Regions from separate parts of the Bacillus sp. JJ664 genome, predicted to be linked through region 4. Evidence: riboswitches for the same ligand, from Rfam matches in the RefSeq annotation. Region 4 holds a riboswitch; each other region holds the start of a gene.

Region 1 (7,726 bases), on a different contig from region 4:
GTAGACTTGTCTTGATTGTAAATGAAAATCGAGATTTTTCTTACATGAAGCTAAATTCATGGAAACTGAAATAAGCGCTTCTACTTCATGTTCTTTTAAACTATTCAGTATCTCATCTCTTTGTTTCGTTTCATATGAGTCAAGATGAATATGAGCATCTATCACTTTCATCTGGTTTCCCCTTTTCCAGTGCAGAGTATATTTTACGTTTCCACGCGGTAAATTCATCAGTCAATAGTAATTCTTTTTGACGAGGTCTTGGAAATGGTACGATCATTTCTTCTTTAATCTTTGCAGGTTTATCTGAGAAAATATAAATCCGATCAGACATTAACAAAGCTTCATCAATATTATGTGTAACTAGCAAAATTGACCGTCTTTGTTCTTCCCAGATTGAAAGAAGCCATTGCTGCATATCAAGTCTTGTAAATTCATCTAATGCCGAAAATGGTTCATCCATACACATGAATGATTGCGGAGCAAGTAATGATCTAAGAAAAGACACTCGTTGTTTCATGCCACCTGATAATTCATGCGGATAAGCATTTTTGTAGTCAGCAAGTCCAGTTCGTTTCAACCAATCTCGCGCTAATGCTTCATCAGGTTTACCTTTCAGTTCACTTGATAATAAAATATTTTTTAAGACATTACGCCATGGTAGAAGTGAATGTTCTTGCGGCATAAAACTGATATGACCTAATTCTCCATTTATGACTGATTGATTTAATATGATTTGTCCCGAATCAGGATTGATCAATCCACCAATTAAATTGAATAAAGTACTTTTCCCACTTCCTGATGGACCTAAAATTGAGACAAATTCACCTTCATTTACTTGCATCGAAATACCTGCTAAAACTTGTTGATTTTTTCCAAATGATTTTTTTAGATTTCTTATTTCTAACGTCATTTTTATTTTACTCCCTTAGACTTCCATTTCACCGTCATTTTTTCTAGCAATACAATCACGCCGAAAAAGAACATACTTAAAAACATAATGATAAAAATCGAGACAAATACTCGATCTGTACGAAATGAAGAAGAAGCAAGTGTCATAAATACTCCAATACCTGTTTTTGCACCAAGCCACTCAGAAATCACAGCACCCATCACACTATATGTCGCGGATATTTTTAATCCCGAAAAAATAGACGGTAGTGAGTATGGACATTCTATTTTCCAAAACAATTGTGATTTTGTTGCCCCTGCCATTTTCATATAATTAATCAATTCGGTAGGTGTTTGCCTAAATCCATCGAGAGCAGAAACAGTAACTGGAAAGAAACAAACTAGTGAAATAATCATTAGCTTTGGTAGGATTCCAAATCCAAACCATATTATTAAGAGTGGTGCTAAAACAATAATTGGTACGTTCTGTGACAAAATCAATAATGGATAAAATGCTTCTTTAAATCCTGGAATTAAATGTAGTACGATTGCAATCATAAGTCCTAAAAAAGTACCTACCAAAAAACCTGAGATCGTTAATTGTACGGTAGAAAGTACATGTGGAACTAACGAATCATAAGATTGGATTCCTTCTTTTAGTATTGCGATTGGCCCTGGTAAGAGCCAATCTTCTATTTTGAAAAATTTTATACTTAGCTGCCAAATAACTAAAAAAAGGAGGATGACAAGAATTGGTTGCCATCCTTTTATTTTTTTGCGGTTCATTAACGGTACTTCTCCGTTAAATCATCCATTGCAATCCCTTGTGGCTGATATAGAATTTTCATTTGAGTAATGACATTATGACAGCCAATTTCAATCATTTTTTCATTCATTTTTTGGACAATATTTAATAATTGATTTAAATCGCCTTCCATTGTTGTTTCTAATGGTTGAACTTGGTATTTTACACCAGACTCATCGATTACTTTTATCGCTGCATCAACCGCTGGAATAACTTCCTCAATTTTGTTTGTTTTAGGAATAATTTGTACACTCATTAAAGTATTAGACATTTAAAACTCTCCTCTGTCAAAAAATATTATTCTGGTAAAAATTCATTCGTAAAAGCTTTTTCCGGTTCAAATTTACCTTCTAACAATTTATTTTCAGTTAACCACTCTGCATAGTTTTTCCAAATTGTTAACTTCTGTTCACCCCAACGACTTGCATCGTCTTGATATTTACTTGAAAGCCACTCCTGACTTTTTTGAACTAGATCTTTATCTAAATCTGGATTATCTTTTAACAGAATATCAGCTGCTTCCTTTGGATGATCGATTGAATAAGTATATCCTTTAGACGCCGCCTTCATAAATGCTTTGACTGTTTCTGGTTGATTCTTAATCATTTTTTCATTCGTTGCTAATACTGGTGTATAATAATCTAACTTATCACTGTAATCAGTTAAATAAACCATATTCAACTTCTCACCACGAAGCTCAGCTTCTATGCCTGTCCATCCTTGATAAATCCAAGCAAAATCAATATCTCGCTTTACTGCCGTGAAGAAATCTGCTTCGCCCATATTAACGATATTTAATTTATTAACATCTGCATTTTCTTTTTTCATCAATGAATCTAAAATAGCTTTTTCTACTGGTGAACCCCATCCACCGTAAGTTTTACCAACAAAATCTTTAGGTGATTTAATATTTTTACTAACTGGTGAAGCAAAACCAGAAGTATTATGTTGAATAACAGCTGCAATCGACACGATTGGTACATTTTGTACTCTTGCTTGTGTAATTGACTCTTGGTAAGAAACGCCAAAATCAGCTTTACCAGAAGCAATCAATTGATCTGCTCCTGTTTGCCCCGGGCTAATAATCTCTACATCCAAACCTTGCTCTTTAAAATATCCATTTTCTTTTGCTACAAATAAACCTGTATGATTTGTATTTGGCGTCCAGTCTAATACTACCGTCACCTTTTGTAGTTCTTTTTTGTTCTTCGGTGTAGACGAATTTTGCTCACTACATCCTGCTAATGTTAAGCAAAGTGCAAAAAAACAAATCAGTAATCTTTTCATTCTATAACTCTCCTTTTTGTTTTGTTTATATAAATGAAATGTGTTAGCACCATAGTCAGGCACTAGAACTAGACAAAAAGAAAACGCCCGAATTAATATCCGGACGTGAATGCACTGTAAAAAACTATATCAAAAAGAGATACTGTTCCCTACGCTGGCATCACCCAGATCAGGTTCTAAGAGTCAGTATCTAAAGGATACAATCTCAGCCAGCAACACTGGCCCCTCCACATTTTTCTCGCATATAAACTTTTCATGATAAATATAACAGATTAATCCCTTAAATACGACTTATTTTCATCATAAATTTAATATTTTAATAATCTGTATATATAGAAAACTTCAATTCTTAAAAAGATTGATTAGAAATTGAATCATGAACTCTATGAATATAATAAAATCAATCAGGTTTGAAAATTTTGAAAGCCTATAGATAAAACGAAAGCGAGTGGACTAGATGAATAAGCCAATTGGTGTGATTGACTCAGGCGTTGGAGGGTTAACTGTAGCAAAACAAATAATCAGACAGCTACCAAACGAAGAAATTTATTATGTAGGTGACACAAATAGATGCCCATATGGCTCACGTTCATATGATGAAATTAGACAATATACTTGGGAAATGACAAACTTTCTCCTAAGCAAACATATAAAAATGTTAATCATTGCATGTAATACTGCAACTTCAATCGTTTTACAGGAAATGCGCGAACAATTAACGATCCCTGTAATTGGAGTCGTACACCCGGGAGCAAGAGCGGCAATAAAGCTCACGAAAAATAACCGCACCGGAGTGATTGGTACAAATGCTACTATTCATAGCCATGCATACAAACACGCACTAAAGAGAATTAATCGTTCAGTCGAAATAATAGAATTAGCCTGTCCTGAATTTGCTGGAATAGTTGAAAGTGGCAAATTTATTCAACCAGACATTATTGAACATATTCATGAGACTTTGACACCATTAAAAGAATCTAGAATTGACACGTTAATATTAGGTTGTACTCACTATCCTCTATTAAGTTCCATTATCCAGGAAGTAATTGGATCTCAGATTAAGTTAATCAGTTCAGGTGACGAAACAGCTTTGGAGGTTAGTGCAATACTCGACCAACAAAATTTATTATCAACCAAGAAGTCTGTGTCTCACTCCTTTTTTACCACCGGTAATCCTGTGACTTTTCACAAATTAGCTTCTTCAATATTCCAAGAACCATTGGAACATATAAAACAAATTAAACTATAAAACACTCAAGCAATTTTTTGCTCGAGTGTTTTTATTTTTTATTTAAGGAAAAATATTCTTTTAACATAAAATTGTTTTGTACAATATCTTCTAATGTATATTCGTCTAAAACCTGTAAAAACTGATCTAACGCTTTGTTAAATATATGCTTTAAAGAACAAACTGGAGTGATCACACAGTTATTGTTATGTTCGAAACACTCAACAATATGAAAGTCCTCTTCAGTTTTTCGAATTAATTCACCTATATTTATATCCGATGGTAGTTTTGCAAGTCGGATTCCACCATTCCGCCCTCGAATTGTTTCAATATAACCCATCTTCCCTAAGTTATAGGTTATTTTCATTAAATGATTTTTTGAAATATCATACGCCTCGGCAATATCCTTTATATTAACCAGTTTTTCATTTGGTTCAGTGGACAAGAATATTAAAACCCGAAGTGAGTAATCCGAATAATTGGTTAACCGCATAAATTCCCCTCACTCATTTATTTTGATTAATCATAGCATAATTGTGAACATTTTTTAAACTTTTATAAATTGAGGCTAAAAAGATGTATTTTACATATTGCTTTAACAAGAAGATGGGTCTACTATAAAGATGTATTATAAATACTACTTTAAAGAAAAGAAGGGGTATAACATGCTTTCTCAAAAATCTATTGACATCATTAAATCAACAATCCCAGTACTAGAAGTGAAAGGGATTGAAATTACATCAGTTTTTTATAAAAACTTGTTTACAAATCATCCTGAATTATTGAATATATTCAATCATACAAATCAACAACAAGGTAGACAACAAACAGCGCTTGCTAACACAGTACTAGCAGCCGCTAAAAATATTGATAAGCTTGAAACAATTCTTCCTGTCGTAAAACAAATTGCCCAAAAACATCGCAGTTTGTTAGTGAAACCTGAGCACTACCCTATCGTGGGTGAACACTTATTAGGTGCGATTAAAGAAGTATTAGGTGATGCTGCTACTGATGAAATTATTAATGCTTGGGCTGAAAGCTATGGAATTATTGCACAAGTATTTATTGATATTGAAAAAGAAATGTATAATGACTCTGCTTCACAACAAGGTGGATGGAGTGACTTTAAAGAATTCAAGGTCGTTGATAAAGTTAAAGAAAGCGATGTCATTACATCTTTCTACTTACTCCCTAAAGATCATTCTGTTTTACCAATATTTTTACCAGGTCAATATATTACTGTGAGAGCAAAAGTGGCTGGTCAAGAATATTTATTAAACAGACAATATAGTTTGTCTGATGTACCTGGCAAAGAGTACTATCGAATTTCCGTAAAAAGAGAAGCTGAAGTGCAACAACCTGAAGGAGTGTTTTCAAACTATCTTCACAACTCTATTAATATCGGCGATTCATTAGAATTAACAGCACCAGCTGGAGATTTCACTTTAAACACGGATCTTGAATCACCTGTTGTGTTCATTAGTGGAGGGGTTGGTATTACACCTTTAATGAGTATGGCAAAACAGATTGCAAATACTCAGCCAAATCGTAAAGTAGAAATGGTTTGTGCATCAAGAAACGCTAAGCTTCAACCATTCGAAAATGAATTAATCTCACTATCAGAACAAATAAATGACTATTCTTTATCATTTATTTATGAGAATCCATCTGAAGAAGATTTGAAAAAGCCGTACTTTAAAAAGCAAGGCTATATTGATGCTGCATGGTTAACATCAAATATACAAGCTGTAGATGCACATTATTATGTATGTGGCCCAGTACCATTTTTAAAAGCAGTTGTATCAAACTTAAAACAATTAAATGTTCCAGAAACTAATATTCACTTTGAATTCTTTGGACCTTCAATGAGTCTAGAAGGATAGGATAGGATAGAATAGATAAAAAGGATGCTCTATTTTTTGAGCATCCTTTCTAACTTTTAATCAAATAGGCAGTTTTCTTTAGCGCTGTTGGAATGATAAAACTACCTAATATAGCTAACAAATCACTTGAAAATGTTTTTTTTATACAACCAAATACAAGACTACTGATGAGAATATCATATAATACAAATCGGCCAAAATCTTCTTTCGTAATGACTAAAAATACGACTGATGATTTTCTAGTTGTCAGACAAAGCCCACCTTTAGTACTAAATTATTCAATAGGTAATTCCCAATAGTACTTTTCTAATTCCTCGTACATTTTTTTCATGCCAATTTTCTCTAATACTCTAATGGAACCATAATTATAGATTGAACATGTTGCAATTATTTTTTCTACATTTTCTCTTTGCATTCCCCAATGACAAAATGCTTTAGCCATTTCAGTGGTATAGCCTTTGCCTTGATATTCAGGTGCCATACTGTAACCAATCTCCATTACTCCATGTACATCTGGCCCGCCTTTAAACCCCATATCACCTATAATGATTTTGTCTTTTTTATGAATAATAATCCCTTCAAAATCTTCCTCTTCCGGATGATTTTGAAAACGAGAAATCTTATACGGAAACAGATTTTTGTATGCTTTAATTGGCCATCCTTTGGCAAAACTAAATGTCATATTTTCATAATCTAGCGACAGTTCCCCGTTTAAAACATCTAACATTGCTCCAGCAGTGAATTTTACTAATAATAGATTTTCAGTTTGAGTAATGATCATTCATATTCACCTGTCCTCTATTTCCCTTTAAAAAATATTCTTGAAATAATCAAACCAATTAAACCGAGTAATATAAATAGACCAGCCCTTACTAATAACGTAATATTTGGTAAATCAACTAATACAAGCTTGCATAAAGTTAGTAATAACAAACCAACCCCAATATAGGTCCATACTTTAAACTTCTTCAAACTGCCAAGTACCATTGCAATGATTGAAATAATGATCCAACTTAGATTAATTGTAAGACTAATAACATTATCAGAGAAATCTATAGTCAAAATTTGTACAACTTGTGTGATGTAAGCAATTATTAATATCGTAATCACTAATGAACTACTCACCAATATAGCTTGTTTCTCTTTCTCATTTTTATAAGATAACATTGCTATCGTAATTGTAGCAATGATTAAAACAATCCAATCCATAGAAGTAAATGAAATGATTGAAGAAATCTGTTCTGATACAATCCTTATACCAACTGGAACAATTGTCAAAGAAGCAATGATTAGTTTAAATACGTCTCTATATCTGAGATAAAATAAATACGTTAATATCGCCTGTATGATTAAAACAGTGTTTAATAAGTGAACAGTCACACTGTCTAAACATAGGAACGAAAACGCTAGTAGAAAGTTAGTTGAAAATGCAAAGAACAAGTCTGATTGCTTTTTATATAGATTACTTAGGAATAAATATGAAACACAAAGAAGGATGAGAATAATCGTTCTTGTATTATCTTCATATCCACTGAAAACCCAACCAATCGTGATGACAAAGCTAGTATGAAGCATCAAAATTTGCTTTTTCTTAGAAAACTTCGAGATTAATAAAATAGTAAGTAATCCGAAATG
Region 2 (7,726 bases), on a different contig from region 4:
ACCAATTACAAGGTAAGCATATTCTAAATCTTCTGCAGTTACTGGGTTACCATCATGCCATTTTACATTATCTTTAATTTTTAAAGTGATTACTTTTTTATCTTCACTTAATTCGTATGTAGCAGCACCATCTTGATCATATACATAGTTCTCATCTGTTGAAAGTAGTGCTTCATCAAAGAACTGTAATACTTCAGAGTCTGGTTGACCTTCATAAAATACAGTATTTAAAATACCTTCAAATGGTGTATCAGAAATTAGACCATACTTTAACACACCACCAGCAATTGCTTCTTTATCATTTTTTACTTTTACAGGAAATGCAGATGTTTCTACTTTTTCTGTAGGTTTAGCTGATGTTGGCTTGTCGTCTCCGCCTTTACAAGCTGAAAGGATTAGCATAGAAACCGCCATTGCACTTAATACTTTTGAAAAGCTTTTTACATTTTTCATAATTTCACTCTCCTTAAAGTTGTTTAACCTCTTCTTTGCCTTGCATCAGCTGCACGCTTTAGCGCTTCACCGATAAAATTTATACTTAGCATGAGCACTAAAATCATGCCCGATGCAGGTAACCAAATCCACCATTTATTCTGTAGAACATCTGGGTTTGTTGCATATGCTACAAGTGTTCCTAAGCTTGGAGTGCTTTCAGGTAAACCGAATCCTAAGAAGGTAAGACCAGATTCAATCCCGATATTTCCAGCTAAGTTTAACGTAAATGCTACAATAATAAGTGAGCTTACATTTGGTAATAAATGAGTTAATATGATTTTCCAGTTAGGTGTTCCAAGAGCCTTCGCTGCTGCAATATAATCCAATTCACTTTCAGACAATACTTTAGAGCGAATTAGCCTTGCTTTACCTGTCCATAAGAAAATACTCATAATCAACACAAAATTAGGAATCGTAAATTTTGGTACGACAGTTACAAATACTATGATTAACATTAATGTTGGCAGAGATAGAATAAAGTCGATGATCCGCATGACAATACCATCTACCAAACCACCAAAGTAGCCAGCAATTAATCCTAATGATAAGCCTAGAATATTCGTAATGATTGTGATAAATAAACCGATTGTAAAAGAGTTTTTCGTTCCAATAATTAATTGTCCAAATACATCACGTCCACCATAATCAGTACCAAGCCAATGTAGTGAAGAAGGGGGCTGATAGATTGATAGGAAGTCTACCTTCGTAATCTGGTCTTGATCTAAAATAAGCGATGCACCATAAACAGTAATTAGGATTAGACTCAAAATAATCAGTGAAGCTAATGCCATTCGGTCACGTTTGAACTCTGACCAAATTACACTAAAGCCAGAGGGACTTTTTGATTTTTCTATTAGTTGTTTTTGATTTTCAAGTTTCAATTCCATTATTTTCACCTACCTTAATCGATCCGAATACGAGGATCAACTATGCTTAATATGATGTCAGAAATCAATGTTCCAAATAATGTTGCTAAGCTTGTCATAAGTACAAGTGCATTTACAACTGTAAAATCGCGAAGCATCACGGATTTAATGAAGAGCTGTCCAATTCCTGGGTAACCAAAAATTGATTCTAAGAAGATAGACCCAGCTATTAAACCAGTAATCTCGTAACCTAAAAAAGCAGCAATTGGTAAAAATGAATTTCGTAGAATATGTCTTGAATAAATTTTAGATTCAGGAACACCTTTTGACTTAGCTGTTCTAACAAAGTCTTTGACCTTTGTATCTATAATTTCACTACGCAAATACTGTGAAATACCAACAGTAGAGATTAGGGCACCGGCCATTGAAGGCAGGACAAGATGTTGAAGTTTACTCATATAATAAGCAAACGTTCCATTATCAATTTGCGGATCAACACTACCGCCAGTAGGGAATAGATCTAAGTAAAAACCAAAGATAAATAATACGATAAGTCCAAAGATAAATAATGGTGTTGCAAAACCAATATAGTTATACCCGGTGACGAGTTTGTCAGCCCAAGTATCATTCCAACGACCACTTATTATGCCGAGTGGAATCGCTAAAATATATGTAAGGATAAATACACATAGTGCAAGTAATACAGTGTTTCCAATTCGTTCTCCGATAACATCTGTTACAGCTAGTTTATGTGTGTAAGAGATGCCAAAATCACCTTTTACTACATTTTTTATCCAATTAACATATTGAACTTGTACGGGATCATCTAATCCCATCTGCTTTCGAATTTCAGCGATACGTTCTGGAGATGCTTTTGGATCCAATTGTTTACCAGTAAGAGCATCACCTGGCATCGCTTTAGCGAGCGCAAAAATTAATATACTCAAAATAATCATTTGAGGAATCATAATGAGCACTCTGCGAAGTAAAAATTTCCACATATAGCTTTCTCCTTTCTATGGAAGTGCTACTCGATGAGTATCAGATATTTGTTTTAAATCGTAAGGACGACCATTTGCATCAAAGTAAGAAGAAGAGTTCTTTTCATATTCATTTCGTACTTCCTGTCTAGCATTAATTTTTTCAGCTCGTACTTCCGGGCGAATATCAGGAATAGCTGCAATTAGACGTCTTGTATAAATATGTTGTGGGTTAGATAAAATATCTTCTGTCGTTCCTTCTTCAACAAGTCTTCCACGATACATAACACCAATTCGATCACATAAATGACGAATAACGCCAAGGTCATGACCAATAAATAAGTAAGTTAATTTGAATTCCTCTTGTAGGTCCTGTAAAAAGTTTAGTACTTGTGCTTGTACAGATACATCAAGGGCTGAAACTGGCTCATCAGCAACAATCAACTTTGGTTGTAAAGTTAAAGCTCTAGCTATACCAATTCGTTGACGTTGTCCACCGGAAAACTCATGTGGATATTTGAAAAGCGCTTCTGGTGGTAATCCAACCTTTTGTAAATAGTAAAGTACTTTTTCTCGCTCTTCATCCGGAGATAGTTTTTCAAAGTTTCTTAATGGCTCAGCAACTAAATCTATGATTCTTTTCTTAGGATTTAATGAAGAGTACGGATCCTGGAAAATCATTTGAATTTCTTTTCGAAATGCTCTCATTTGCTTCTTACTTAAAGAAATTAGATCATTTTCCTCAAATTCGATACTTCCACCAGTTGCTTTTGTTAACTGTAAAATGGCCTTACCAGCAGTTGATTTACCACTACCAGATTCACCGATTAAACCATATGTTTCACCTTCTCGTAATTCAAATGAAATTCCATCAACAGCTCGAACATAATCAACGACTGTTCTGAAAACTCCACCACGTATTGGAAAATGTACTTTTAAGTCTTCAACCTTTAATAGAGACATTTACAATCGGTGCTCCTTTCTCATTCTTGAAATGAAAATGCTTATAACAAGAACAACGGACATAATGGTTTGGTGTTACTTCATGTAAACCTGGCTGCTCTTCGTGAGCATAAGATTGAATCCACGGAATGCGGTGACTAAATCGGCAGCCCGTTCTTGGTAATTTATCTAAAGGTGGGACAGTACCCTCGATAATATGAAGTCTTTGATTTTTTGAATGAGTAGTAGGTATAGAGTTTAATAGAGAACGAGTATATGGGTGTAAAGGTTGATTGAAAATTTCTTCAACTGTCCCCGTTTCAATAATCTGACCCGCATACATTACGGCTACTCGATCAGCGACCTCAGCAACAACACTTAAATCATGTGTGATCAGGATAATACCAAGTTTTGTTTCTTTTTGAATTTCTTTCAGCAAATCCAATATTTGTGCTTGAATCGTTACATCCAGCGCAGTCGTAGGCTCGTCCGCGATAATAAACGATGGATTGCAGGCAATCGCAATAGAAATCATAACCCTCTGCCTCATACCACCAGAGAGTTCGTGTGGATATTGCTTATATGTAATTGAAGGCTTTGGAATTCCAACTTGAGTAAGTAATTGTAAAGCACGTTCTTTTTTTTGTGAGGATGATAAGCTTGTATGGTAATCTAAATTTTCTTCAATTTGTTTACCGACTGTCATTAATGGATTAAGTGCAGTAAGAGGTTCTTGGAAAATCATTCCGATTTCTCTACCTCGAATTTTATTCATATTACTATCAGATAATGATAATAAGTTTCTTCCCTTGTAATTGATGGAACCTTCCATCTTTGTACGTTTATTTTGATGAAGGCCTAAAATAGAAAGAGCTAAAGCACTTTTACCGCAGCCAGATTCACCAACAATTGCTAAAATTTCATTTTCGTGAACAGTTAACGAAACATCATCTACAGCTGGGTAATACTGATTACTTATACGAAATGATGTTGTTAAATGCTCAATTTCCAAAAGAGGTTTTGACATTATTAGTCTCCTTTCGCGTAATTGTAAGGAAATTGTTAGTTTATTTAGAATTTTCATAAGTATAATATATATTATGCAAATGTTTCAATATTAAAACAATTGACACAACTTATAGGTATTTAGACTTAGTTTTATTATTTTCTGTATTTCGACTTTGGTATAAAATGGGTCGGAAAGATGAGGGTAACAATTAAAATCATTGAAAATATGCGATACATACTGGAAAAAGAGGAAGTAATGGAGCTTCAATTAATTAGAAAATATTTGTTGCAATTAGAAATAAAGTGATAAAGAGGTGATAGAGAATTAAGAAGAATCGTGTCGATTAATGATGTAATTTTGTAGAAAATATAATAGGATATATGGGTTAGATAGGTTGAAATCCCTAGTTACTTTAGCCTAGTTTTTGTAGGTAATTGGGACTAAACTGAGTTGAACTGCTCATGGAACTCATGGATTAGAACAATATGCTTTACATTCTATTAATAAATCGTAACAAATGGCGTTTTTGTTTTTTGGGGTTCGAGTATATGACTTCAGAAATTTACAACGGAAGGTGCGAGACTCCTGAGGGAGATGTGGGAAGGCTAAAGTCCCCGGAGGGCAAGTAAGGTAGGTATGCTAAAACCACGACGTCCTGTCGTAACGCATATATGATCCACATCATGTGGACCCGAAGCTCAAGCTCATACCCCACGGAAAGGGAGCATCCTGGAGTTGTAATCAACTAACGCATTCATAAACAGTGGATATGAAAGAGGTTAGATAATTAAAACAAATGTTTGTTTTAACGAAAAGAAGCATCTTTTTTACATACAAAAACAATTAATAATAGAAAAAACAGTGTAAACAACAAAGAATGATGAATCATTCAATGCAGTTATACACTGTTTTTTATTAACCTAAAAATGCTTTTAACATCCAAATATGTTTTGAAAGTTGTTCGCGAATTGCTAATAACATATCATTTGTGACAGAATCGTTTTCAAATTCTGTGATTTCCATGCCATCCTTTAAATCTTCTATTAAGTATTGGTAGTCATGAATTAGGTCTTGAACCATACCTTCTGCCTTTACTAATTTGTTGGCTTCGTTAATCCCAGAAGTATCTAGATACTCTCTCATAGTAGCAAGTGGTTTTCCACCAATTGTTAATACACGCTCTGCTAGCTCATCAATATGTATACTAGCTTCGTTGTAAAGTTCCTCGAATTTAGCATGTAAGGTAAAGAAGTCTCCTCCTTTAACATACCAGTGATAGTTATGTAATTTTACATATAACACATTCCAGTCAGCTAATTGTTTGTTTAATACATCTACAGTCGTTTTTGTGATGGACGTATCCATTTAAATTTCCTCCTCTAATAATTCAAGAGTTCATGGTGTCTACGATAATCATGTACAACCATCATATATGATATTGAGTAGAAATAGTCATGGTAATATTTGATAACTAAGTGAACAATTAGTAAAATTAACGATTTATAGAAAATAATGCCCCCCAAAAAAATAAAACCATCCATTATATGAATGATTTTACAATTTTTTCAATTAGAATGATCCCCTTTTTCAACATCGGGAGGTTTTGCATCAATAATATGCTCATCGTCCACTTGTAATGAATTTTTTAATAGCATGAAAAATGCTCCAATACCACCTAAAAGTATAATCGTAAAAATGAAGAAAATGAGGATGTCATAAATCAAAACATAAACCTCCTTTGATATTTTTTACTGTATTTATTTATATGAGTGAGGATTGGAGCAAATAACTATAATTCACAAAGTGTTCAATAATTTTATGAATATTTTCCTCAGACTACTAATAAACGCTCGCTTTCTTCTTTGCTCCGTCTGCATGCGGTGATCATTACCGCAAAAAGGTAATTCTGCTCCTCATCCGGCTTTGCGCCTCGAAAAGCAAGTGTTTTCAGTCAATCTGAATCTCTTTGTCAACAAACTTTATATCGCTTTGAAAACAGCTCAGGATAGAAAAAACCCTACTCAAGAAAGAGTAGGGTAATGAGAATATGAATGATGAATATTAAGCAGCTTGATTCTTTTTAACGTTAGCAAGAACTGGAGCTGTTGAAAGTAAAAATACTAAAATGATTGCACAAATGATAAACGATGGAACCATATACCAAGCATTATAAACTAAAGAATATAATGACACTGGTGTTCCTTTTGGAGCATATGAACCAAAAAACACGATTCCTGAAATATAATGACAGATAAAACGGACTAGTGAACCAATAAAAGTACCTACTATTATAAAGGTAGTCGCAGCTGCTTTATTGCCACTTGTTAAATTAGTTTTAACTTGTTTATAAACAATGCCAGCTAAACCTAGCCCTGTGAAAGCGATAATGTAGTCTAATAATATTTGGATTGGATGAACAAAATAAAAGTTGGTTACTAATTGTAGTGCAGCAAGTAATAAGCCAGTTATTAAACCTTGTTTGATTCCCCAACGAAATGCGATTAAAAAAACAGGAAGCATTGATAATGACACAGATCCACCTTGTGGAGCTTTAAATAATGGAAGTAAATCAAAAACCATTGCTAAGGCGGCACACATAGCAATTTCAACCATCATTTGTATTTTTGAATTTCTCATAAAAGATTCCCCCTTATCTCTCTTTGACAACACTCATTGTAAATGAAGCACTTTGGAATAGAGTTTGGATAACTCTTTCAATAGAAGTGTAAATTAGGGAGAGGAATGGTAAAAATAAAAAAAGTAACACTGGTAGCATGATGATCCCAGGGTTACTTTTTCATCGTGCCACATCCCTACGTTAGTATTAACTAACAGGTTCGAAGGGTAAGAATAGTTATACTATTCACTCTCAGCCTCATGGCTCCCCTTGTGGTTCATCGTACATTTAGTTGTCATTACTAAATATAGTCAATATGTTTTAAAAATACAATCATTTTATACGATTAAAATTAAAAAATTTAATCATAAAAAGATAGTAAACCCTATTGAAATGGTTAAATCGATAATCTATATGTGTTCTTACTTGAAAATGTTCATTATGAGTATAATCTTGTTGATTTTAAGTTAAATTATTCACTTTAGCTTTCCTTTTCTTTTTAAATTAGAAAGTGTAGAATGGAATCGAAACTAACAGCTAAATTTTGGCAAAAAGTGTAAAAAATTTGAAGGAGACATCGAAATGATTCATGTATTATTTGTCTGTTTAGGTAACATTTGTCGCTCGCCAATGGCAGAGGCTGTTTTTCGTCAGATAGTGACAGAAAAAGGGTTAGAAAAACAATTTGTGATTGATTCTGCAGGCACTGGAGATTGGCATATTGGTCACTCACCACACAAGGGAACAAAGGAATTACTAGGTCAAAAAGGCATAAATTGCGAAGGTATGAAAGCTCGAAAAGTGACAGATAATGACT
Region 3 (7,726 bases), on a different contig from region 4:
AAAATAGTTTGCTTTTTAACATACTCCTCAATATTTTTAGCATTGATGTCTGTTATAAAACTATTAATATTTATGCTACTATTTAATTCTAATAATCTATTTTTTGCTGCAATTGCTTTTGGTAACTTTTTTTTAGCATCTTCTTCTGAATATAGCTGTTGTCTTTGCAAATTACTCCATTCAACATAATCACGATCGACTATCGTCAGTTCACCAATGCCTGCACGCACTAGCATTTCTGCTATTGATGAGCCGAGTGCTCCTGCTCCAATGACTAGTACACTTGCATGTTGTAATTTCTCTTGTCCGTCTTTACCTAAAAATAATTGCTGTTTTATATATCGGTCAATCAAGAACTCACCAACCCTGTAATCGGACTACTGGCCACCCCGTAATTTTTTTCACGTATTCTTCCGGCTTCGAAGCCAAGCTTACCTGCTTCAATAGCCATTTTCATTGCAATAGCCATCTTTACTGGATCAGCAGCATCAGAAACAGCAGTATTTAGTAACACGCCATCTGCACCTAATTCCATAGCATATGCTGCATCTTTAGGTGAACCAATTCCAGCATCAATAATAACAGGAACGGAGGATTGTTCGATGATAAACTGTAAATTTAAAGGATTCAAAATACCTTTCCCAGACCCTATTGGGGATGCACCGGGCATGATTGCATGGACTCCTAGTTCTTCAAGCCTTCTTGCTAAAACGACATCATCAGATGTATAAGGTAATACAGTAAATCCTTCTGAAAGTAATATTTCAGATGCTTTTAACGTTTCAATTGGATCTGGTAATAGCGACTTGTCGCAACCAATTATTTCAACCTTTATCATGTCACATAGTCCTGAAGCTTTTGCAAGTTTAGCTATTCTAACTGCTTCTTCTGCTGTCTTAGCCCCAGCGGTATTTGGAAGTAGCTTATATTTCGTTAAATCTAATTGTTCAAGCAAGTTTGGTTGGGATTCCTTAAATATATTCATTCGCCTAACAGCAAATGTTAATACTTCCGTTTCGGATACCTCAACAGCCTTTTTTTGAATATCAAAAGAAGGGTATTTGCCTGTGCCTAGAAACAATCTTGAATGAAATGTATGTTTTCCAATTGTTAACATCATTAACCTCCACCTACAAAATGTATTATTTCTACCATATCTCCATTTGAAAGAACTGTAGTACCGTACAGTTCTCGATACAATATTTCTTTATTTACTTCTACTACAACGATTCGATTTTCTAATTGATAAGAATGAAGTAAATCTTTTACTGTGGAAATATTTTCAGCAAGCTGAATAGTATTGCCGTTCAATTGGATGTTCAAACGTCATACACCTCTCTTTAAAATTATCGATTCACTTTAAACGCTTCTACCCACTCAGGTTTGATCTTTCGTTTCAGAATAAAATCTCGAATCATTTTGCCCGTTTCAGGAGCTAGAAGAATGCCATTTCTAAAGTGTCCAGTTGCAAAAAATATATTGTCATCATCAGGGTGTTTTCCGATAAATGGTTTTTGGTCAAAGGTTTGTGGTCTTAAACCTCCCCAACATGATTCAATGGTCATTTTGGTTATCTCAGGTAGCATCTTTTTGGCAGTTTCAATTAATGATTCAATGCCTAGTAGGGTTGGTTTTTCATCCCATTCGTTTTGAATCATCGTTGCACCAATAACAAGTTTTCCATTGTTTCTAGGAACAATGTAGTTATGATCGTGGAAAATTGTATGCTCCAGCGTCATATGTTCACTTGTAACAGAAAGACATTCTCCCTTAACTGGGGTAAGACGATTATGTAGTCCGAGCTGCTTAAAAAAAGAAGTGCTCCAAACCCCATTTGCAATGACGATATTTTCAGCTGTAAATTGTCCATTTGTAGAATGAATCATAAATGTATTTTCATTTTTTTTAATGTCTAAAACACTAGTATTCTCGTGTATTGTAGCTCCGAGCACTTGTGCACTTTTGGAAAAAGCAGTACAGACAGAAGTAGGAAGCACGCTTACATCATCCTCTATATATGCTGCGCCAATTATATTTGTTGTTATATTAGGTATTTTTCTTTGAACCTCAGTTGGTTTATACCATTTGACTGTTGGTTGAGTCAGAAGGGAAGCTAATTGCATTTTTTCATCGTCATTAAAAGCTAGTTTAAAAATCCCACCTGTTTTCAGCTCAATGTCGATACGACTAAGTCTTTTAAGCTCCTCTTTCAGTTCAAAATATGCTAGTTGACTGCTTCTTGCAAAAGGTAAAAAAATCTTTGAATCATTGCACTCAGAATGAGCTCCGAGCATGCCTGCTGCAGCGCTAGTTGATTTCGAACCAACCTTTTGTCTTTCGAGTACGGCAACGTTTAGTTTTTCTTTTGCCAAGTAATAAGCGATAGAGCATCCAATGATTCCACCACCAATTACGATTACATCAAAATGTTGTTTCATAGAATACTAGTGCACCTCTCCATATATTTTAGAGCAGCATCACGCGGGTTTTCAGAAGAAAAAATACCGGACATGACTGCAATTCCATCAACCTGACACTCTTTTAATATAGGAAGATGATCAGGAGCTATTCCGCCAATTACGTAAACTGGAATTGTAAGAACTTTTTTTATCTCATTTAACTGATCAATTCCATTTGGACGTAAACCTTTTTTGCAATTTGTCTCAAAGCAATGTCCATAAATGACATAATTGGCCAGATCCTTTTCAGAGGAAATAGCCTCTGCTACTGAATGGACTGAGCGACCGACGTTCATTGTTGGATATTGTTCTTTCACTAACTTGACCGGATGGCCGTGAGTTGGCAAATGAATGTTTTTTAGATTGGTAAGCAACGCGACATCTAATCTGTCATTCATGACAATCTTGTTCATAGGAACTTCGTTATCTATTAAAAGGTTTAATAGCGTAAATAGCGCCGAGCTGCTTTTAGATTTTTCTCGTATATGAACAAAATCAACAACATCATGTATTTGATAAATCTTTGAAGCAAGATCATGAACAGAATACATATTATTCGTCACTGCGATTAATTTCAAATTTGTTCCTCCTTTTTGAGAAATAGGCTGTATGTATTGTAAATTTCCTTTTAAAACAAGAAAAACCACCTTCCTAAAACTGGAAAGTGGTTTGTAAGATACACAAATAAACGCATAAAAAGACATTGCGCCACTTTCCTACGCAGGTACGAACCTGTTCAGGTTATGAGGGTTTAAAAGTAATTACTTTATTCTCAGCCCTTATCAAGGGATCCCCTAGTGATGAATACACTATGAAAATTAAATTTAGCATAGCATAAAAATAAAATAATTCAAGATTAAAAAAATGATAGTTTGTAAATAGTATTTCAAAAGTTAGCAAAATAGACACTTAAAGATCTAATTAAAAATAATTTTTCAATGCAAAAATAGTTAATATTTTCAGGCATGAATATGAATTTTCATCCAACCTTGTAAAATTTTAGGGAAATAAAATGATTTACAAAATTGAATCATAGGTTTATATTAAGTCTGTACAAAAGAATAGTTTGACTAGGGGTGTCCAATAAGTTGGGCTGAGAGAGAAACGCGCTTTAAGTTTCTTAACCCTCAGGACCTGATCTGGTTCATACCAGCGTGGGGAAGTTTGCGTTTATTACAGTGGTGATAATTTGTCATTATTGTATTCAAACTAACCGTTAGCCGGGTCTTATATTTTTAAGATACGGCTTTTTTTCATGCTTATCATGGATTGGATTTTGTTCTTTTTAACCACATTAAAAAGGGGAAATCATAATGAACAATTCTGTAAATGAAATGAATTTTTCAATCATGTCTAGTTTTTCGGGAAGTAAAAAAGTCTATATAGAAGGATCAAGAGCGGACTTGTTAGTTCCAATGCGTGAAATTAAGTTAAGTCCAACAACAGGTTCATTTGGGGAAGAGGAAAATGATCCTGTACGAGTTTATGATACAAGCGGTCCTTATACCGATGAAAGCGAAACAGTTGATATTCGAAAAGGACTTAAGTCTATAAGAGGAAAATGGATTACCGAGCGAGCAGATGTAATCGAGTATGAAGGCCGTGAAGTAAAACCTGAAGATAACGGCTTTAAAAGTGAGGTTGTACAGAAAAATATAGAGGTTTTCCAAGCACTAGATAGAAAACCATTACGAGCAAAAGATGGTGCAAATATTACGCAGTTGCATTATGCAAGACAAGGATTGATCACGCCAGAAATGGAATTTATAGCAATAAGGGAGCATGTTTCTCCTGAATATGTCAGGTCTGAAGTAGCGAGAGGAAGAGCAGTTATTCCTTCAAATATAAATCATCCAGAGAGCGAGCCAATGATAATCGGTCGTAATTTTCATGTGAAAATCAATGCCAATATTGGTAACTCAGCCGTCACCTCATCTATTGAAGAAGAGGTTGAAAAAATGACTTGGGCAACACGCTGGGGAGCAGACACAATGATGGATCTGTCTACCGGAAAAAATATTCACACGACTCGCGAGTGGATTATTAGAAATTCACCAGTACCAGTTGGAACAGTACCTATTTATCAAGCATTAGAAAAGGTGAATGGAATAGCTGAAGACTTATCATGGGAAGTATTTAGAGATACATTAATCGAACAAGCGGAGCAAGGTGTCGACTATTTTACAATTCATGCTGGTGTACTTTTACGCTATATACCATTAACAGCTAAACGCGTAACAGGTATCGTTTCAAGAGGTGGGTCAATTATGGCGCAGTGGTGTCTTGCACATCATAAAGAAAATTTCTTATATACACATTTTGAAGAAATCTGTGAAATTATGAAACGCTATGATGTTACATTCTCACTTGGAGACGGATTAAGACCTGGTTCCATTGCTGATGCAAACGATGAAGCTCAGTTTGCTGAATTGGAAACACTTGGAGAACTGACGAAAATAGCTTGGAAGCATGATGTCCAAGTAATGATTGAAGGACCAGGTCATGTACCAATGCATTTAATTAAAGAAAATATGGATAAACAATTAGAAATTTGTAATGAAGCTCCTTTTTACACACTTGGACCACTTACGACGGATATCGCACCGGGCTATGATCATATTACTTCTGCAATTGGTGCTGCGATGATTGGTTGGTTTGGTACAGCAATGCTTTGCTATGTAACACCAAAGGAACATCTTGGATTGCCGAATAAAGAAGACGTTAGAGTAGGTGTTATTACATACAAAATTGCAGCACATGCTGCTGATCTTGCAAAAGGTCATCCGGGAGCACAAAAACGAGATGATGCGCTTTCTAAAGCAAGATTTGAATTTAGATGGAGAGATCAATTTAACCTATCACTAGACCCAGAAAGAGCGATGGAATATCATGATGAAACATTACCCGCTGAGGGTGCAAAAACAGCTCATTTCTGTTCGATGTGTGGACCAAAATTTTGTAGTATGAGAATCTCTCAAGATATTAGGGATTTAGTGAATGAAAAAGATTTTGAGTTAGTTATCGATGAGGGTCTCAAAGAAAAGGCTGATGAATTTAGAAAAAATGGTGGGGAAATATACCAATGAGTGAATGGGGGAGCCTAGAATGAACCGGGTGATCCAAATAGCTAAGCAACTAAAAGAGCTAGAGTCAGAAGTGAGTCAACTGAGAAAAGAGTTAATGAATATCCAAAAAAATTGTAAACATGAATTTCAAAAAAGCGATAATATAAATGTATGTACAAAGTGTCATTACATAGAGAGTCTATATTGGTAATATAAAAAAATAAACCTCCAATTTGGGAGGTTTATTTTTTATTAGGCTATTTTCTATAAGATTGTTGCTTATTGGGTTTGTAACTTTAAAACCAGAAATTGATTACAATGGAAGGTGCGAGATTCCTGTGGGAGTAGGGGGAAGGCTGAGACCCCACAGGCCAAGCAAGGTAGGCATGCTAAAACCACGACGTCCTGTCGTAACGCATGCATGATCCACATCCTGTGGACCCAGGAGGCTCAGCTTACGCCCCACTGAAAGGGAGAATCCTGGAGTTGTCATCAACTAACGCATTCTAAAATAGCAACGAAGTATACGAAAGCAGCCTTTTATTAATGCTCTAATAAGCTGTTTAACGATACTTCTTCTTCGTTTTGTGGTTGCCCAAGCGGATAAATTCTGGCAGTTTCTGCCTGATCATCTACGTGTTGAATATAAATTGGTACTCCATTATATGTGACATTAGCCATGACTGCAGATGATGCGATTTCTTGTGCTCGCTGTTTATTCATTTTATAACCTCCACAAATTAATTAAAACCTCAAATAGTATGTGCATTAGTAATGAAAGTATTCAAATTAACAAGTGTTTTTTTAGCGGAAAAACAGAGGGATAGGTCACTCAATTAACAAAAATGAGATGTATAAAAAGTGGTAGATTTTGGAATATAAAAACTAATTGACAATGATTATCATTATTGATAGTATTTTATCGTTAGTGATAATCATTTTCAATAAATGAGGGGGCAAATAAGGCGACTAATATCATTTAAAATATTTTACCAGTTAGTAACAAGATGATAAGTAGAGGAAGCGCAATAGGATTATTCTTCTAGTCAAAGGAATTGGAGACTAAAATTAATGGAAAAAATTATGCATCAATTAAAAGAAAACGCATTTCAAGCATTATTTACACTGATGAGAATTCTATTTGGAGTAGGATGGTTATTTGCTGGAATCACAAAAATTACAGAAAAAAATTGGTATAGCGAACCTGGAGTCTTTATTTAAAATTATTTTATAATGGCTGTTGAAAAGCCTAATGTCCCGGAATTTTATAAGTATTTCATTCAACACTTTGCTTTAAAGCATTATATGTTTTTTAATTACACGATTCCAGTTGTACAAATCATAATCGGTATTTTATTGATCGTGGGTTTAATGCTACTTCCTTCAATTTTGATTTGTCTTTTCATGCATATTAATTTTATTCTATCGGGTAATATGAACTTAATCAGTCTTACACTTTATACCAGTGCATTTGCAATTTTACTTTCTTTAGACCGTAGCTATGTATTAAGTTTAGATCGTTACATAGGCTTTGAGAAATATATTCATGTTAAAATACAAATGATTGCCATGGAGAGAAATTATCAACAATCAGAAGTCTTGAATGCTTAAATTTTAAATAAAAAAACCTCTTGAATATATTCAAGAGGTTTTATATTTTTTAGTTATTACCAAGCGCCATAGCCGCCTCCAAAATGATCACCTGCGAAACAAGCTGCTCCTACAATGATCAATAGGATGAATAATACAACAATCAATGCAAAGCTGTTATGATGTCTAAATCCATCACTCATACATTATACCTCCTTCATTCTAAATTTGTGGGGCTTTCGAAAAACTTCCCTGTTAGGGGAATGTAGCAATATTACAATTAGGAGAGGTGGATAATGTATCGTATGTTTTTTTGATAACTATGGAACTAGTCTATACACTAAATAGGCTTTAACCCATTAATAAATATTGCTAAAAAAAAGACCGCACTTTGCAGTCATTAGTGATTTGTGACAGAAAAACTTATTTAAATGGAATTTGATTATTAGTTTCCTTTGGTGTAGAAATGGCTGAGTCTATAACATATCCATTAGCGAATTTAACCGCTATTGTTCCTAAATATGTATCAGTAGGCTGAAGTGTTTCAGTACAAGTAAAATAGCGGATATGTACAACATCAACTGTATCCTTGCTAATTTTTTGACATGCAAG
Region 4 (7,726 bases):
AAGACAAGAAATTAGTACAAGGTGTTAAAAATTGATATTTTACTTTCTATTAAACAAAAACACTAGCTAGTGTAGTGTTTACTTAATATATATATGAAGGTAGTAATAAAGACATTCCTTTTAATTTGTCCCTGTATAAACTTTGTTTGGAATACGATAAAAATTCTCCAATAAAAAAACTACCTTACCATAAAGATAAGATAGTTTTTACTTTTAATCATTCATTTTAGTAATGAAATTTTCTGCAGCTGCTTTAATATCTTCTTTCCCTAAAATGGCAGATACAATGGCAACACCGTCTATTTTCGTTTTCATCAAATCGGTTACATTGTCTTCATTAATTCCGCCAATCCCAACAATTGGAATCGAAATTGCTTCACGAATTACAATTAATTCTTCTAATGAAACAGGCTTTGCATCTAGTTTTGTATTTGTAGGATAAACAGACCCAATACCAACATAATCAGCACCTTGTTTTTGTGCAAGAAGCGCTTCTTCTAAAGTCGTTGCTGACACTCCGATGATCATTTCTTCTCCAACGATTTTCCTTGCTACCGCGAGTGGTAAATCCTCTTGACCAATATGTAGACCATCCGCTTCAATTGCAAGTGCAATATCTAATCGATCATTGATAATAAGTGGAACATTGTATCTTGAGGTTACTTCTTTTACCCTTAGAGCTAATTCATAAAAGTCTAAACTACTACAGTTTTTCTCTCTTAGCTGAACAATCGTCGTGCCACCTTTAATTGCAGCTTCAACTGACTGGATTAAATCCCTTTCCCCTAATACAGCACGATCTGTCACTAGGTAGAGCTTATAATCAACTTTATTTCTCAATACACTCATTCAACTTTACCTCCACTTAGCAATGTTTCTGCTGACATTTTAGAGATTTCATCAAATAAATTTACTTTAAATGTTCCAATTCCTTGGTCCTTTGTTAAACGTTTCTTTGCCAACTCACCACTTAACCCCATGATCGTAATGCCGGCAATTGCAGCAAGGAAATAATCTTTTGTTACACCAGCGAATGTTCCAATTAGAGATGTACTCATGCAGCCTGTTCCTGTTACATCCGCAAGCATTTTATCACCATTTGAGATTGTACAAACATTATCTATAGATGCAACAATGTCAACAGCACCAGTAATCGCTACTACTGATCCTAATTTCACCGCTAAAGCTTTTGCAATTTCAATACCATTTTCTTCAGTCGCAATTGAATCAACACCTTTAATCTGCACGTTTAATCCTGCAATCATTTTTATTTCAGACATATTGCCACGTATGACCGAGAAACGAACTTCTTTTAATAAAATTGCCGTTGTCTCTGTTCGAAGTGTAGTTGCACCTACACCAACTGGATCCAAAATAACTGGGACTCCTAGTTGGTTTGCCTTTTTTCCTGCTGTGATCATTGATTGAATTGTTCTTTCGTTCAACGTACCAATATTGATGACAAGCGCTGATGCAAAGGATAACATTTCTTCTATTTCTGCTAAATCATCTGCCATGACGGGTGAACCACCAATCGCAAGAACCATATTTGCACAATCATTAACCGTTACATAGTTTGTAATATGATGTACTAATGGTTTTTTATCCTTTACATCTCCAATTAACTGACTGATTTCTTTAAGAACTGACATCTTTATTTCCCCCTACTTGCTGATTAGCAAATTTATTTATGACAAATTGAACGACAATATAAATCACACCAATGACAACCATACTTGGAACAGTTGCTCCTAGAAAACTATCAAATTGTACAAACTGTCGATAGATACATATCCCAATTACCCATATAAGCATTGCAACCCAGTCTACCTTTAAGGTTTTTCTAATTTTCGTACGCTTTAAAATAAAATAGTCCGTTAACAAAATTGCATACAAAGGTGCAAAGAATGAGCCAATTAAATATAAAAACCCTTCATACTTTTCAATCGGAAATACAATTGCCAATATTGTTCCTATGATCGTCAGTACAATTGCGACATGCTTACCATTTAATTTAGGAAATACAGTTGTTAATGAAATGCCACCTGAATATGCATCCATAAAAGTGGTCGTAACGGTTGCTAACACAACGGTTCCAACTGCAAATAATCCAAGATTTGCACTCATTAGGACTGCCACTGGATCAAATTCATTAAATGCTAAAGCAGCTCCGAGTCCGATTGCATACATCCATGAACTACCAACCATATAACCAACAAAACTTCCAATTGCACCTTCACGAGTTGACTTAGCAAAGCGAGTATAGTCACTTATTAACGGCAGCCATGATAATGGCATGATAACGGATAATTCAACTGCGGCACCAAATGACATTTCAGAAGTGCCTGGTTCAAAAAGGAATTCACTATGCTTAAAAATGACAAAGCACAATACAACCGTTAGTAAAAATAATAGTGTTACTGCTACACTATTTAACTTCTTCCAAGCATTTTGACCAAAATATAACCATGTACAAATTAACAGTCCAACAACAAGACACCATACCCAAGGCTGGTTAAAATGAAAGTCAGATGTAGTTACTACATTAATTGACCTGGCTCCTGTCACAATCATAATTGCTGTCCAGCCTAGTAGCTGTAATACATTTAATATAGAAAATAAATAACTACCATAAGGTCCAAATGATATTTTAGTAGACTCCATTGCTGTTAAACGCTCTCTTGAACCGATGACGCCACCTAATACAAGAAGTAGCGTACCAAGTAAATGACCGAATAAAATAGCAGTCAATCCTTTTGTAAAACCTAAAGGTGCAATGAGTGCACCTGTCATAATTTCAGCGATTGAAACTGCAGCACCAAACCAAAGTGTTGCGAAGTTCCATCTTGTTAACTTCCCAGTTAGTTTAGACATGCTGTATACCCGCCTTTTGATACATCGAATAAAAATGATGTACTGGACCTACACCTTTTCCGATAGAGAATGAATGTTGAATAGCTAGTGTTATGTATTCTTTTGCTCTGCTAATTGCTTCATTTAATTGACATTCATTTGCCAAATTAGAAGCTATACTTGATGATAAAGTACAACCAGTTCCATGCGTATTAATGGTAGCTATTCTAGTACCCTTATAATAAGTAAATTCGTACCCGTCATAGCTAACATCTGTTGCATCGTCTTCTAAGTGACCACCTTTTACAAGAACAGCTTTTGCACCTAATGAGTGAATTAAAATAGCAGCCTTTTCCATCTCTTTAATCGTTGAAATGTTTCTACCTGTTATAACCTCTGCCTCTGGAAGATTAGGCGTAATGACAGTTGCTAATGGAATCAGTTCTTGAATTAAAGCTTCTTTCGCATCTGGACTTAATAAATCATAACCACTTTTAGAAACCATAACTGGATCAACAACAATGTGCTTTGGCTTATACTGTCTTAGTTTTTCAGCGATGACTTTAATCGTATCAATTTGTGATACCATCCCAATCTTTACTGCATCAACTTCAATATCAGTAAAAATTGCGTCTAGCTGACTTGCTATCATTTCTGGTGTAATGTCTTGAACAGCAAATACACCTTGTGTATTTTGAGCTGTCACTGAGGTAATCACACTCATACCAAACACACCATGAGCTGAAAATGTTTTTAAATCCGCTTGAATTCCAGCCCCACCACTTGAGTCGGACCCCGCAATTGTCAGTACTTTTTTCAATTTCTTTCCTCCTATTTAATGAATAGACTTTTTTTGATCTAACAGATAGAAGTTGTGGATTGATTTAAAAACAAAAAAGCACAAATCCCCATAGGGACTTGTGCTCGAACAAATCAATGTTATAAATACATATAAATATGCATTTACTCGCTCACTTTCCTACGCTGGCATTATCCAGATCAGGTTAAAGGGTCAAAGACAATCGTGTCTTAATCTCAGCCGACCATTTACGGCACCCCTAGTACTATTCAAAATATCATATTGTATTTCTATTTCATATTAATTAATACTATTACTAAATTCAAGTAGTTAGACTTATTCATTACATTCTATTGAAAAAACTTTTGTAAGGATCGCTACAAGCTTACAACTCATTGAGTAGACTATAGATAAATAGTCTACAATATGTAATGTTTAAGTTTTATTTTAAGTCCTTAACTTCATTAAGAACATCGTTTAAATCATCTGCAGCTTGGTTAAGAGTATCTGCGTCAAGTGGAGAAACTTTTACACCAGCTTCAATAATGTGTAGAGGCGTTTCAACCTTTTCATAAAGATCTGCATCTTTATCTTTTACTGAGTCTTCAAATTTCTCCCAAGACTCTTCAAGTGCCTCTCCGCTTTCTTTTGCTTTTGTTTCATCGTTATCAGCAACTTGCGATTTTAAATCTGTAAGTGTTTGAATCATATCATCTGATCCACTTTTAATTGTTTTGTCTTCTTTTGTGCCACATGCAGATAAAGTTAATGATAGTGCTAGAGCCATTGATAAAACTACTTTTTTGTTAGATAACATGTTTAATATCCCCCGATTTTTGTTTTTTTTCATTTTTTTTATTAGATAATCTATTAAAAATTGCTGCGATACATGCAATCAGCAATAGTATGATTTGTGGGATGAAACTCTCCCAAGTAGAATAAATTGCAAAGAAATCCACTGTTGGTATTGGTGCCTGCGTCGCTGGTAATAGTCCAGATAATTGTAATCCGTGAATGCCCATACCTGTAAACTTGAAACATAAGTAGAACATAAGAATGCTAGATATAAGGAAAAATGGTCTCATAGGAACTTTTAAACCAACTTTTAAAATTAAGTAACTTAGAATCGCTAAAATGAGAACCCCTAATAAAATGCCAATTAATAAACTTGTTAATTTTATAGATGAAGCCATACCGATAAAGAACAAGACTGTTTCAGTTCCTTCACGAAATACTGCTAAAAATGAAAGGATTGAAAGTGATAATAAACTGCCCGTGTTTAAAGCTTTCGTACTTTTGGTTTGAATATAAGATTGCCATTGTTTTAAATTTGATTTACTGTGGAGCCAATAACTCATATAAAGCAACATGACTGCAGCAAATACCCCGGTCCATCCTGCAATTAAGAAATTGTTACTCCCAAAAGCACCTGCTGAAAATAATAGGTTCACGACCACGCCTAATATAATACTGACACCTAATCCAGCACCGACTCCAAACCAGATCCACTTACTTTTATTCTCATGACCAGACTTTCTGATAAATCCTAATAAAGCTACTACAACCAGTAAGGCCTCTAATCCTTCTCTTAATAAAATTGTGATTGCATCTAACATTGTATAACTAGTTTTAGCTGCTAATGGTGAAAGATAATCTCTCATATCTTTTATCGTTTTCGTTGCTGCTTTAATGTCTGGCGTTTTAGCAGACAGCATCGCGTAAGAAGTAACCATATCTCTTTCTGCATCTGTATAAACTTTTTGGGATTGTGTTAATACTACCCCTTCAATACTAATCCAAGATTTTCTAAATTGATCAATTTCTGATTTTGCTCCAGATACATCATTTTCTTTTAAGCTTGATAATGCATTGTTCAATATTTGTATTAAATCTTCAACACTACCTGTATTCTTTGTATCAATTTTGGATTCAGCAAACTGATGTGTAATGAACTTTTCATTTACTGCTTCCAATTCTTTTAAAGAATTGACAAGTGTATCTTGATTAATTGTCTTTTGGGCTAATGAGAATTGAACCATTCCCATCGCTTCCTCAATTTTGCCATATGCTTCAATTGACTTATTTTTAATCCCATCTTCTTTGGCTAACCATTCATCATTGAATTTTTTATAGTCCTTCTCAGCAGATGAAAAGTCTCCTTTCTGAGATGCCAGTATAGCGCTTTCAACAAATGCATTTGCATGCGTTAAATCTTCTTCAGGACTTGCTGCGAAGATTTTAGATGGAATAAGTAATAAACTAAGTAGTAAAGGTAAAATAACTTTCATTAAATTTTTCTTCATTTTCATTCCCCTTAAATACGAATGATAATCATTTTCAAATAGACTATATACTTAATTAGGTAGATAGTCAAAGGTATTTTTTATCTAGACTAACTATAAATAATCATAAAAAAGAATATTTATAAACTCTTGTTAAAATTTAACATTTCTATTACTTGATATAATTTAAAATAATGTGCACAAAAAAAATGGTGATGAATATGAACTAATATTCATTTAATAAAATATATTAAAATATCATTTAATCAGTGATAATTGAAATATAACCTTATAGTCAAGGAAGTTATAATATAAAAAAAGTTGGGGAATCACCTCAACTTTTTTATATAAATTATTTAGTTAGAAACATTTGCTGAGAGCTCGTACGTATTTCTTTTATAATAGCAGTTCATTTTCTTGTATATTTTGATCAAGATAAACTCTGTCTGGATGCGGATAACTTAGAATCCAGGACTTTTCGCTTATTTTTTCACTATTTTATTTTTATTAAACTAGTACTCTTTTATTGACTTGTAAGATTTGATATAACTCATCAAGATTTTGTATTTCATAGGTTGGAATTAGATCAGTATCATTTTGCTTTTTATGAGGATTAAACCAGCATGTATCTAATCCCGCTTGTTGACCGCCTTTAATATCAGCGTTTAAGGAATCCCCTATTATTAACCCTGTGTTCACGTTAAAATTTGGAATTCTCTCAAAAACATAATCAAAATACTCTTTCATAGGTTTTTGGAAACCAGTATCCTCAGAAACAAAAATATCTTTAAAGATCGGCTGTAAACCTGACGCACTTAATCGCTTATATTGAGTCAGCGAATCCCCATTCGTCACGATATATAGATCGAAATGATTTTGTATATTTTTTACTAATTCAAAAGCACCATCAACAAATTGTTTGCCATCTTCTAAATAACGGCGATAGCTATTTTCTAATAATGTTCCGTCAACAATGTGTCCATACTCTTTTAATAGAGTCGAAAAGCGAGTATTTAATACTTCAGAGCGTTCAATAGTCCCGTCTTCAAATTGCTTCCAAAGACCCTGATTGATGACCCTGTAATTCGCCTCAATTTCTGGTGTTAAATTCCATTGATGCTCTTCAAAAAGTAAACGTAAAGCAACTTTCTCAGCTGCACCAAAATCTAATAGTGTATCATCTAAATCGAATAATAAAGTTTTATACTTATTCATATTGATCTCCCCGTTTAATCGTATCAAAAATGATATAATCATAGATTCCATTCCATAAATATTAAGCAGCCTGTGATTTCTGTTTTTCACTCTCTCCGCTCAATTTAAATAAAATCATACCAAACATAATAACAATTACGCCAATACATTCTTTCAAGGTAAAAGGCACTTTTTCAAGTCCAAACATCCCGAAAGAGTCAAATAAGACTGCAAAGAGTAATTGAGAGGCTAAGGCGATTGATATTGCATACGTTGGACCTAGATGTTTGACCCCTTGCACTAAACAAGTAACGACACCGACACCAATAAATCCACTAAACCAGTACCATGGTTTCATATTCTGAAAGTCAAATAAACTCGTTCCTTCAATGATTAAGCCTATCATTAAAGATGCTAAAAATCCCATCCCTAAAACAAGTGTTGTTGTTGTCTGAGACCCAGCTCTTTCGTTTACTTTACTGTTAAATATATTTTGAAGTCCGACTAACGAACCTGCAAGGATTGCCAAAAATAACCCGATAAACATTGTGAACACCCCTAATTTCGTTTATCTTCATAACTATTCATAAATGCTATG

What was found. A riboswitch is a leader RNA that binds a small molecule or an ion and turns the genes downstream of it on or off. The one in region 4 is predicted to bind thiamine pyrophosphate.
Region 1: linked by a shared signal. The riboswitch ahead of V7056_RS08350 (ABC transporter substrate-binding protein) and the one ahead of thiD (bifunctional hydroxymethylpyrimidine kinase/phosphomethylpyrimidine kinase) in region 4 are both predicted to bind thiamine pyrophosphate.
Region 2: linked by a shared signal. The riboswitch ahead of thiT (energy-coupled thiamine transporter ThiT) and the one ahead of thiD (bifunctional hydroxymethylpyrimidine kinase/phosphomethylpyrimidine kinase) in region 4 are both predicted to bind thiamine pyrophosphate.
Region 3: linked by a shared signal. The riboswitch ahead of thiC (phosphomethylpyrimidine synthase ThiC) and the one ahead of thiD (bifunctional hydroxymethylpyrimidine kinase/phosphomethylpyrimidine kinase) in region 4 are both predicted to bind thiamine pyrophosphate.

What each region holds. Positions count from the first base shown of each region.
Region 1 covers NZ_JBALMS010000047.1:8,171-15,896, forward strand. The annotation lists gene V7056_RS08330 (TatD family hydrolase) at 1-171, opposite strand, end outside; gene V7056_RS08335 (ABC transporter ATP-binding protein) at 140-910, opposite strand; gene V7056_RS08340 (ABC transporter permease) at 913-1,674, opposite strand; gene V7056_RS08345 (thiamine-binding protein) at 1,674-1,964, opposite strand; gene V7056_RS08350 (ABC transporter substrate-binding protein) at 1,991-2,980, opposite strand; TPP riboswitch at 3,110-3,219, opposite strand; gene racE (glutamate racemase) at 3,438-4,229, shown strand; gene V7056_RS08360 (RrF2 family transcriptional regulator) at 4,261-4,701, opposite strand; gene hmpA (NO-inducible flavohemoprotein) at 4,874-6,091, shown strand; gene V7056_RS08370 (GNAT family N-acetyltransferase) at 6,366-6,872, opposite strand; gene V7056_RS08375 (DUF2339 domain-containing protein) at 6,890-7,726, opposite strand, start outside.
Region 2 covers NZ_JBALMS010000008.1:13,870-21,595, forward strand. The annotation lists gene opp4A (oligopeptide ABC transporter substrate-binding protein) at 1-453, opposite strand, end outside; gene V7056_RS01425 (ABC transporter permease) at 477-1,382, opposite strand; gene opp4B (oligopeptide ABC transporter permease) at 1,397-2,362, opposite strand; gene V7056_RS01435 (ABC transporter ATP-binding protein) at 2,378-3,304, opposite strand; gene V7056_RS01440 (ABC transporter ATP-binding protein) at 3,285-4,310, opposite strand; gene V7056_RS01445 (Dps family protein) at 5,208-5,657, opposite strand; gene V7056_RS01450 (hypothetical protein) at 5,858-6,016, opposite strand; gene thiT (energy-coupled thiamine transporter ThiT) at 6,354-6,929, opposite strand; TPP riboswitch at 7,086-7,190, opposite strand; gene V7056_RS01460 (low molecular weight protein-tyrosine-phosphatase) at 7,492-7,726, shown strand, end outside.
Region 3 covers NZ_JBALMS010000070.1:22,832-30,557, reverse strand. The annotation lists gene V7056_RS12700 (ThiF family adenylyltransferase) at 1-353, opposite strand, end outside; gene V7056_RS12695 (thiazole synthase) at 350-1,117, opposite strand; gene thiS (sulfur carrier protein ThiS) at 1,120-1,323, opposite strand; gene thiO (glycine oxidase ThiO) at 1,347-2,438, opposite strand; gene V7056_RS12680 (thiamine phosphate synthase) at 2,435-3,037, opposite strand; TPP riboswitch at 3,156-3,265, opposite strand; TPP riboswitch at 3,522-3,637, shown strand; gene thiC (phosphomethylpyrimidine synthase ThiC) at 3,770-5,545, shown strand; gene V7056_RS12670 (small acid-soluble spore protein H) at 6,068-6,247, opposite strand; gene V7056_RS12665 (hypothetical protein) at 6,596-6,745, shown strand; gene V7056_RS12660 (hypothetical protein) at 6,830-7,135, shown strand; gene V7056_RS12655 (YjcZ family sporulation protein) at 7,192-7,317, opposite strand; gene V7056_RS12650 (hypothetical protein) at 7,538-7,726, opposite strand, start outside.
Region 4 covers NZ_JBALMS010000001.1:19,779-27,504, reverse strand. The annotation lists gene thiE (thiamine phosphate synthase) at 214-849, opposite strand; gene thiM (hydroxyethylthiazole kinase) at 846-1,652, opposite strand; gene cytX (putative hydroxymethylpyrimidine transporter CytX) at 1,639-2,874, opposite strand; gene thiD (bifunctional hydroxymethylpyrimidine kinase/phosphomethylpyrimidine kinase) at 2,867-3,673, opposite strand; TPP riboswitch at 3,813-3,923, opposite strand; gene V7056_RS00140 (hypothetical protein) at 4,095-4,469, opposite strand; gene V7056_RS00135 (FTR1 family iron permease) at 4,459-5,955, opposite strand; gene V7056_RS00130 (YjjG family noncanonical pyrimidine nucleotidase) at 6,442-7,149, opposite strand; gene V7056_RS00125 (DMT family transporter) at 7,211-7,675, opposite strand; gene V7056_RS00120 (Crp/Fnr family transcriptional regulator) at 7,709-7,726, opposite strand, start outside.